DNA from 3 places in the Streptomyces sp. NPDC002490 genome. Region 3 is predicted to be linked to each of the others. Evidence: riboswitches for the same ligand, from Rfam matches in the RefSeq annotation. Region 3 holds a riboswitch; each other region holds the start of a gene.

Region 1 (3,267 bases), on a different contig from region 3:
AGGCGCTCCAGGAACTGGTGGTCGAGGGTCGACTGGAGCGCATCCAGGGCAAGGGGACCTTCGTCGCCAAGCCCAAGGTGGCGCAGGCGCTCCAGCTCACCTCCTACACCGAGGACATGCGGGCCCAGGGGCTGGAGCCCACCTCCCAGCTGCTCGACGTCGGGTACGTCACCGCCGACGACCGGCTCGCGGAGCTGCTCGACATCACGGCCGGCGGACGGGTGCTGAGGATCGAGCGGCTCCGGCTGGCCAGCGGCGAGCCGATGGCCATCGAGACCACGCACCTGTCCGCCAAGCGCTTCCCCGCGCTGCGCCGGTCCCTGGTCAAGTACACCTCCCTGTACACGGCGTTGGCCGAGGTCTACGGCATCCACCTGGCCGAGGCCGAGGAGACCATCGAGACCTCGCTCGCCACCCCGCGCGAAGCCGGCCTGCTCAGCACGGACGTGGGCCTGCCGATGCTGATGCTCTCCCGCCACTCCGTGGACGGCGAGGGACGCCCCGTGGAGTGGGTGCGCTCGGTCTACCGCGGCGACCGCTACAAGTTCGTGGCCCGCCTCAAGCGCCCCCAGGACTGACCCCGCGCACCCCGGTGCCCCGGCGGGCCGTTTCCGGCCCCGCCGGGGCACCGGCGCGTCCGCTCCGGAGCACCGGAGGAACGGGACGGACGGGCCTCTTCGGGCACCCGACACCCCTCCCCCTCCTGTCCCAGGAACCTCGCACCACAGGCTGGACGACGGCCCGTCGAATGGCGTAGGGCCGACCACGAACCCCGGTTGCGGGGATGTTGTCTGGACCTCTGTCGCCACTTTCAGACCGCCCCCGACCACTCACCCAGCGTGACCACCACGGGAATCCGACCGGCAGACGGGCGGACCCGCGAGGCGGCGCCACGGCGCACCGCGGCGCACCCGCCACCGCCGGACACCGCGCACCCGGCGAGCGCCCCTCCCCGCCCCCGCCACGCCCCGCGAGCGGCCCCGACGGCCGCGCCCCGGGGCCGTGTTCGAGCCGTGCCGCACCGCCCCGAGGGCCCTCGCCACCTACGTGCCGTGCGCCACACAGACACAAGATGTGGGCTCAGCATCGGGACCCGACACAAGATGTATGCTCGTGCTCGCCGCCACCCCAGGGGAATCCGGTGCGAATCCGGAACTGTCCCGCAACGGTGTATTCGGTGTGCTTTCGCACACCCAGCAGTCCGATGACCTGCTGGTGGCGCACCCGTTCCGACCGGTCCGGGTGGAGATGAGACGTCCGGGCCTCGTGGACTGGGCCGGTGGACGCGGCGGACCGCCTTCGGCGGGCACGTCCGCGTGCCCGCGCCCGCTTCCCCGTCAGGCCCGTGCCGAGCGAGGGAGAGCTTCACGTGACGATCGCGCCAGCCGATCCGGCGTCAACCGTCGATCGGGCTCCTGCGAACGAGCGGTCCGCAGACCAAGGCGCCCCGGGGAACCGGGCCGAGCAGACCGACGGCCCCGGGACCGCGCTGCTGCGGACCCTGACCGACCTCACCGCCGACCTCACCGACGCCGACCCCGGCCGGGTCGCCGCCGCCGCGCTGCGCGGCCGGTCCGCCCGCGCCGACGAGGCCGAACTGCGCGAACTCGCCACCGAGGCCGCCGCCGGACTCATCTCCGAGGACCCCGCCTACTCCCGGCTCGCCGCCCGGCTGCTCACCCTCTCCATCGCCGCCGAAGCCGCCTCGCAGGGGGTGCGCACCTTCACCGAGTCGGTCGCCACCGGCCACCGCGAGGGGCTCATCGCCGACCGGACCGCGGACTTCGTCGCCCGGCACGCCGAGCGCCTGGACGCCCTGGTCGACCCGGACGCCGACGACCGCTTCGGCTACTTCGGACTGCGCACCCTGCACAGCCGCTACCTGCTGCGCCACCCGCACACCCGCAAGGTGGTCGAGACCCCCCAGCACTTCCTGCTGCGCGTGGGCTGCGGGCTCGCCGAGGACGACAGCAGCCGCGCGGTGGACGAGGTCGCGGCGCTCTACGGCCTGATGAGCCGCCTCGACTACCTGCCCTCCTCGCCGACGCTGTTCAACTCCGGCACCCGGCACCCGCAGATGTCCTCCTGCTACCTGCTGGACTCCCCCAAGGACGAGCTGGACTCCCTCTACGACCGCTACCACCAGGTGGCCCGGCTGTCGAAGCACGCCGGCGGCATCGGCCTGTCGTACTCCCGCGTCCGTTCGCGCGGTTCGCTGATCCGCGGCACCAACGGCCACTCCAACGGCATCGTGCCCTTCCTCAAGACCCTGGACGCCTCGGTGGCCGCGGTCAACCAGGGCGGACGGCGCAAGGGCGCGGCGGCGGTCTACCTGGAGACCTGGCACTCCGACATCGAGGAGTTCCTGGAGCTGCGGGACAACACCGGCGAGGACGCCCGGCGCACCCACAACCTCAACCTGGCGCACTGGGTGCCCGACGAGTTCATGCGGCGGGTCGCCGAGGACGGCCAGTGGTCGTTGTTCTCCCCCTCCGACGTGCCCGAGCTGGTCGACCTGTGGGGTGACGCGTTCGACACCGCCTACCGCGCGGCGGAGGCCGCGGGGCTGGCCCGCAAGACCATGCCGGCGCGGGACCTGTACGGCCGCATGATGCGCACCCTCGCCCAGACCGGCAACGGCTGGATGACGTTCAAGGACGCCTCCAACCGCACCGCCAACCAGACCGCGGAGCCCGGCCACACCGTCCACTCCTCCAACCTCTGCACGGAGATCCTGGAGGTCACGGACGACGGCGAGACCGCGGTGTGCAACCTCGGCTCGGTCAACCTGGGCGCGTTCGTCGTGGGCGCCCCGGGCACCCCGGCCGACCAGGCCATCGACTGGGAGCGGCTGGACGCCACCGTGCGCACCGCGGTGACCTTCCTCGACCGGGTCGTGGACATCAACTTCTACCCGACCGAGCAGGCCGGCCGCTCCAACTCCCGCTGGCGGCCGGTGGGTCTGGGGGCCATGGGCCTCCAGGACGTGTTCTTCCGGCTGCGGCTGCCCTTCGACTCCGCCGAGGCCCACGCCCTGTCGACCCGGCTCGCCGAGCGGATCATGCTGACCGCCTACGAGGCGTCCGCCGACCTCGCCGAGCGCGCCGGCACCTTCCCCGCCTGGGAGAAGACCCGCACCGCCCGCGGCGTGCTGCACCCCGACCACTACGGGGTCGAACTGCACTGGCCCGAGCGGTGGGCGAAGCTGCGCGAGCGGATCGCCACCACCGGGATGCGCAACTCGCTGCTGCTGGCGATCGCCCCGAC
Region 2 (3,267 bases), on a different contig from region 3:
CGGTGATGGCGGCGATGAGTTCTGCGGCGAGCCGGTCGATCTCCTCGGCCTCGTGGTGCAGCAGTGCGTGGGTGGCCCCGTACCAGGCGCCGTAGATCAGGATCGCGGCCATGGCGGGGTCCGGGGCGTCCGCGGGCGGGTCCGGGCGCTCGGTGATGAGCCGCCGGAAGGCTTCGACGTGCGCGTTCTCGGGGCTGGCCTGGACCGTCGCCTTGGCGTTGATGGGGGTGTGGCCGTAGAGCACGTCGTGCAGTTCGGCGTGCTCCAGATAGGCGTGGACCGCGTCGCTGAGCCAGGCGTCCACGCGTCCGACCCAGTCGTCGGCGGGCAGCTGCCGCACCACGGCGTCCTGCCGCTCGACCAGCCGGTCGATGAAGCGGGCCTGGAGGGCGAGCATGAGATCGCGCTTCGAGCCGAAGTGCAGGTAGAAGGTGCCGATCGCGACGCCCGCGCGGTCCGTGATCTCGTCGATCCGCGCGGCGTCGATGCCGCGTTCGGCGAAGACCCGCTCGGCGGCGTCGAGGAGGTCGGCACGCCGCTCCTCAGCGGGTTTGGTACGCGGGCGGCCCGGTGCTGATCGGCGCTGACTCATTCCAGGAAGTCTACGCGTCCGGGGGCGGTGGTGCCGCCCCCGAGGGGCCCGGCAGACGGCCGGTCGACGGGGCCGGCGCGCACGTCAGCACGGGCGCAGGCCCCGTCGACTGAGGTTCATTCACGAACGTCACGGCCGTTCTCCGCGCGCCGCGCGCCGGGACCGTCCCGCCTTCCCCTTGGCATCGGCGGCAGGTGGGTGGCGGGGGAACGTTTCACGACAACTTCCTTCGCCGCCGGCAGTGAGGGGCCCGTTCGAAGATCGCCCACGGGGGCCTGCCTGCGGACGCGCGGCGTTCGAAACCCCTCCTCGACGATCACAACAGGCCAACCCGCACCACCGCCCCCTGTCGTCGTTCGGAGTGCGCGTCCTACGCTGCCACCGCAGTCGGTTCGTGCCGCCTCAGGCGTCACGTCGCAAGAGGGAACCCGGTGCGAGTCCGGGACTGTCCCGCAGCGGTGAGTGGGAACGAAGGCCGTCATCGGCACTGGCGCCACCAGCGCCGGGAAGCGACGGCCGGTAGGTGAGCCCCCGGGCTCGTGCCCACGAGTCCGAAGACCTGCCGCTGCGCGCGTGCGGAACGGTGCGCGCTGTTCACGGCGGCTCCGGGGACTGGGCCCGCGGTGCGGGCGTCCGTCGCTCATCGACGGCACGCGCCCTCCCCCACCCCCGTCCGCACGACCGTACGACCCGATGGCCCCTGCATGACCAAGGAGGAACGGTCCGTGACGAGTGGTCAGAGCGATCCGTCCGCCCGGGACGCCGTCCGGACGGCCCGGCCCCGGGAGGCACACCGCTGATGCCCTCCGGCGACGAGCGGGCCGCCCGGACCTTCGCGGGCGTCTGCCACGGCACACTCGGCGAGTTGTACCAGGGCCCCTTGCGTCCGGCCGCCCAGCCGGACATCGCCCTCGTCTCGTTCCCGGTGGGCCGCCACTCCTGGGTGTACTTCTCCCCGGGGCGCACGCCCCCGGGGCCGTCTCCGCTGGGCGCCAAGGCGACGGCCGCCGTCGACCTCTTCCTCGACCACCACGGCCTGACCCTGCCGCCGGGTCGCTGGACCACGCACTCCGAACTGCCCGTGGGCGTCGGCATGGCGAGTTCCACGGCGGACGTCGTCGCCACCCTGCGCTGTCTGTTCCGGATCTTCTCCCTGCCCTACGACCCCGCCCTCGTCACCCGGGTGCTGTCCCGGATCGAGCGGGCCGACAGCGTCTTCCTCGACGAGTTCGCGCTGTACCTCAGCGCCCGGCACCGGGTGGTCCGACAACTCGGCACCGACATCGGCTTCCACACCGCCTACGCGGTGGAGCCCGGCGGGGTGGACACCGCGGCCGTCACCCCTGCGCTGTTGGACCAGTACCGGCGGCGGGCACGGGAGTACGAGCGCTGCCTGACCGACCTGCTCAAGGGATTCGCCGCCGGCGACCCGGCGGCCGTGGCCCGCGCCGCGACCACCAGCGCCGTGCTCTCCCAGGAGGTCCTACCGAAACGGACCTTCGAAGCCGCCCTGGCCCACCGCGAGGAGTTCGGGGCCGACGGAGTCTTCGTCGCCCACACCGGGTCCCTGGTCGGATTCCTGTTCACCCGCCCGATCGGCTTCTCGGCCCGGGACGAACTCTCCGCCTTCTTCCACTCGCACGGCCACCAATGCGCCTTCGCCCAAGGAGGATACGGGTGATCCACCCCCATATCGCGGACGCCCTCAAGACCCCCGACCTCGTCCGGCTGTCCCCGGACACGGTCCTGATCCGCTTCGAGTCGATGAAGGTCTACTCGGCGCTGGCCGCCGTACGGCACCTGCTCGACCGGGGCGCCGTACGGCCCGGGCAGACCCTGATCGACAGTTCCAGCGGCATCTACGCCTACGCACTCGCCCTCGCCTGCCACCGCCACGGCCTGCGCTGCCACATCGTGGCCTCCACCACCGTCGACGAGACCACCCGGGCCCAACTGGAGGTCCTCGGGGCGAGCGTCGAACAGGTCGCCCCCTCGACGAGCCTCAAGCTGGACCAGGAGTTACGGGTCCGCCGGGTGCGGGAGATCCTCGCCGAACGACCGGACGTCCACTGGATGCGCCAGTACCACGACGACATCCACTACCTGGGCTACCAGGAGGTTGCCGACCAGCTGGTCAAAGCGCTGCCCGAGGCGGCACTGACCGTCGTCGGCGGGGTGGGTTCCGGGGCGTCCACCGGCGGGCTGGTGGAGCGGCTGCGGCAGCGCGACCCGTCCGTGCGGCTCGTGGGCGTCCAGCCCTTCGGCAGCGTCACCTTCGGCAGTCAGGACCACCACGACCCCGAGGCCATCATCGCCGGGATCGGTTCCTCCATCCCCTTCGACAACGTTCGCCACCACCTCTACGACGCCGTCCACTGGATGGACTTCACCCACGCCATGGCCGGCACGGTCGCCCTCCTGCGCGAACACGCGGTGTTCGCCGGGCTGTCCACCGGCGCGGCCTACCTCACCGCCACCCACGAGGCCCGCCGCCATCCCGACCGGGTCCACCTGGTGGTCGGCGCCGACACCGGGCACCGGTACGTCAGCCGGGTCCACGCCCGACACGCCGAGGCCCTCGACCCGGCCGGGCTCGCGCCGGTCGAGGTGGACTCTCCGCAACAGATGTCCATGCCCTGGTCGACGATGGCGTGGGACCGCACGCCCGACCCGGA
Region 3 (3,267 bases):
GCGACTGGGCGTAGGACGTCCAGCGGACCGTCATCGGCTCGGGGCGGGAGATGTCCCCGGCGAGGATCGGCGGGCGGACGTAGCGGGTGCCGTAGGACTGGACCCAGCCGTGCTGGGTGGCGAGGTAGCCGGTGAGCTGCTCGGCGAAGTACTGCACCATGTCGTTGCGCTCGGGCTCGCCGTGCACCAGGACGTCGATCCCGGTCTTCTCCTGGAAGGAGACGACCTCCTGGATCTCCGCCTTGATCCGCTCCTCGTAGCCGGCCGTGTCGATGCGACCGGCGCGCAGGTCGGCGCGGGCGGTGCGCAGTTCGGTGGTCTGGGGGAAGGAGCCGATGGTGGTGGTGGGCAGCAGCGGCAGCCCGAGGCGGGCGCGCTGGGCCGCGGCGCGTTCGGCGTACGGCTGGGAGCGGCGGGCGTCGGCGTCGGTGACGGCCTCGGCGCGGGCGCGCACCGCGGGGTCGCGGGTGATGGGCGAGGCGGCGCGGGAGGCGAGGGCGGCCCGGTTGGCCGAGAGTTCGCCCTCGATGGCGGCGGTGCCCCGGCCCAGTCCCCGGGCGAGGGTGACGATCTCGGCGGTCTTCTGCCGGGCGAAGGCCAGCCAGCGCAGGATCTGTGGGTCGATGTCGCGTTCGACGGAGGTGTCGAGCGGCACGTGCAGCAGGGAGCAGGAGGCGGCGACGTCGACCCGGTCGGCGAGACCCAGCAGGGTGCCGAGGGTGGCGAGGGACTTCTCCAGGTCGTTGATCCAGATGTTGCGGCCGTTGACGACTCCGGCCACCAGGCGCTTGCCGGGGAGTCCGCCGACCGCTGCCAGGGCGTCCAGGTTGGCGGACGCGGCCTCGGTGAAGTCCAGGGCCAGGCCGTCCACGGGCGCCTTGGCCAGCACGGGCAGCGCTTCGCCGAGCCGGTCGAAGTACGAGGCCACCAGCAGCTTCGGGCGGTCGGTGAGGGCGCCGAGGGCGCGGTAGGCGCGGGCGGCGGCGTCGAGTTGGGCCGGGGTGCGGTCCTGGACCAGGGCGGGCTCGTCCACCTGCACCCACTGCGCGCCGGCGGCCCGCAGGTCGGCGAGGACCTCGGCGTACACCGGCAGGAGACGGTCCAGCAGGGTCAACGGGTCGAAGTCGCCGGCCACGTCGGGGGCCGGCTTGGCGAGGAGCAGGTAGGTGATCGGGCCGACCAGGACCGGCCGGGCCGTCAGGCCCAGGGCGAGGGCCTCCTTCAACTCGGCGACCTGCTGGGCCGGGTTCGCCGTGAAGACCGTGTCGGGTCCGAGTTCGGGGACCAGGTAGTGGTAGTTGGTGTCGAACCACTTGGTCATCTCCAGCGGCGCCACGTCCTGGGTGCCGCGGGCCATCGCGAAGTAGCCGCCGAGCGGATCGGCGTCGACGGCGGCGCGGTGCCGCTCGGGGATCGCACCCACCATGACGGTGGTGTCGAGGACGTGGTCGTAGTACGAGAAGTCCCCGGTGGGGACCTCGTCGATGCCGGCGGCGGCCAGGGCGCGCCAGTGGGCGGCGCGCAGTTCGGCGGCGGTGGCACGGAGGGAGTCGGCGGTGACCCGACCCTTCCAGTGCCCTTCGATCGCCTTCTTCAGTTCCCGGTGCCGGCCCTGGCGGGGGTAGCCGTACACGGTGGCCCGTGCTGCCGCGGCTGCGGACGTCGCTGTCACGGAGATCTCCTTCGCGAGATGGATCCCTGGGGTCCCGGGGACGGGACGAGAACGCGAAGGAACGACGGACCGGACGGCGACGACCCGTGTGCAAGAGCACGGCCGTTCCGTCTGGTGTGTGCGCCGACCCGCCCTCGAGGTCACCGGGATGTCCACGCGCGGAACGGTCCGCGCGCGGGCGGTCGGCAGGTCTTCGGACTCGCGGGCGCGCCCGCCGGAACCTTCCGGCGGACCCCTACTGGCCGTCGCTTCCCAGGTCCGGTACCTCGGACCCAGTGCGTATGACGGCGGTCGTTCCCACTCACCGCTGCGGGGCAGTCCCGGATTCCCACCGGGTTCCCTCTTGCGACACCCCGCCTGGCGGGCGGGGCGAACCGACTGCTGCGGGTCAGCCTACGGGGCGCGACCACGGGGCGAACCGACCGGCCGGCATCCCGCGAGGTGATGCGGACCACACTCCGCGGGAGCGGGGCGCACGGCGGATCAGAGCGAGCGCAACAGCTCCAACGTCCGTTCGAGTTCGTCGCGCAGTGCCTGCCCGGCCGCCTCGGCGTCCCCCTGCACGACGGCCTCCACCAGTGCGGCGTGCCCCTCCTCGCCGTGGTTCGGGTCGTCGAAGCGCAGGTTGAACAGTTCCACCAGGTCCAGCAACCGCTGTTGCAGTACGGGTATGAACTCGGTGAACAGGCCGGTGAGCACCGGGTTGTGCGCCGCGGCGACCACTGCCCGGTGCAGGGCGATGTCCGCCACGACGAACTCGGCGTTGCCCGCGTGCGCCGCCTCGCGGCGCTTGGCCAGGACGTCGAGTAGGGCCACGACGTCCTGGTCGGTCCGGCGTCGCGCGGCCAACTGCGCCGCTTCGACCTCGATGAGCATCCGGACCTCGTAGACGTCGGTGATGGCCGCCTGCCGGAGCTGGGCGGACCAGTTCTCCCTGGGTTCGGTGGCGATCACGAAGACGCCCGCCCCTTGACGCGCCTGCACCAGCCCGGCGCCGGCCAGGGCCCGCAGCGCCTCCCGGACCGTCGAGCGCCCCACCCCCAGCGACTTGGCCAGGGTGCTCTCACCGGGCAGCTTCGTCCCCACGCCCCATTCGCCGTCGGTGATCTGCTCGCGCAGATGGTCCGTGGCCTGCTCGACCAAGGGTGACGGCCGCAAAGCACCTAGTGACATGTGAAATTCACCTTCCCGCACCCCTTGAGTTGTCTGAGGAGCTGAGTTGTCGTTACTGTACCCGCATGCTGCAGCACGGGCTCCTCCTCGGTTGCCGCTGCGGGGTCTGAAGCGACCGGCACCCCGCAGCGGGTGCCGGGCTGCGCCGGTCGTGTGGTGACCGACCGAAAGAAGCTCCCGCATCATGGAATCCCCCTTCTCCGGCACGACGTTCCCCACCCTGCGCATCCCCTCCGGCGACCTTCCGGCGGACGCTCCGCGCTGGAACCCCCAGCGCCCGAGCGCCATGCCCCACCAGCGCTACCTGCCCGTGCAGGAACGGGTCGCCCTCCCCCTGACGGACCGCACCTGGCCGTCCCGGAACCTCGAACGGGCCCCCCTGTGGGTGCCGGTCGACCTGCGCGACGGCAACCAGGCGCTCG

The links. Region 3 has a riboswitch for cobalamin ahead of metE (5-methyltetrahydropteroyltriglutamate--homocysteine S-methyltransferase). Riboswitches for the same ligand answer to the same signal wherever they lie in the genome.
Region 1: it holds a riboswitch for cobalamin, as region 3 does, so the genes downstream of both, ABT092_RS26300 (ribonucleoside-diphosphate reductase subunit alpha) here and metE (5-methyltetrahydropteroyltriglutamate--homocysteine S-methyltransferase) in region 3, are expected to answer to the same signal.
Region 2: it holds a riboswitch for cobalamin, as region 3 does, so the genes downstream of both, ABT092_RS20325 (GHMP family kinase ATP-binding protein) here and metE (5-methyltetrahydropteroyltriglutamate--homocysteine S-methyltransferase) in region 3, are expected to answer to the same signal.

What each region holds. Positions count from the first base shown of each region.
Region 1 covers NZ_JBEOWM010000054.1:16,001-19,267, forward strand. Annotated here, with positions in the region: gene ABT092_RS26295 (GntR family transcriptional regulator) at 1-578, shown strand, start outside; cobalamin riboswitch at 1,108-1,231, shown strand; gene ABT092_RS26300 (ribonucleoside-diphosphate reductase subunit alpha) at 1,370-3,267, shown strand, end outside.
Region 2 covers NZ_JBEOWM010000031.1:45,261-48,527, reverse strand. Annotated here, with positions in the region: gene ABT092_RS20330 (TetR/AcrR family transcriptional regulator) at 1-592, opposite strand, end outside; cobalamin riboswitch at 964-1,173, shown strand; gene ABT092_RS20325 (GHMP family kinase ATP-binding protein) at 1,392-2,273, shown strand; gene ABT092_RS20320 (cysteine synthase family protein) at 2,270-3,267, shown strand, end outside.
Region 3 covers NZ_JBEOWM010000005.1:148,754-152,020, forward strand. Annotated here, with positions in the region: gene metE (5-methyltetrahydropteroyltriglutamate--homocysteine S-methyltransferase) at 1-1,672, opposite strand, end outside; cobalamin riboswitch at 1,854-2,051, opposite strand; gene ABT092_RS05155 (FadR/GntR family transcriptional regulator) at 2,156-2,845, opposite strand; gene leuA (2-isopropylmalate synthase) at 3,030-3,267, shown strand, end outside.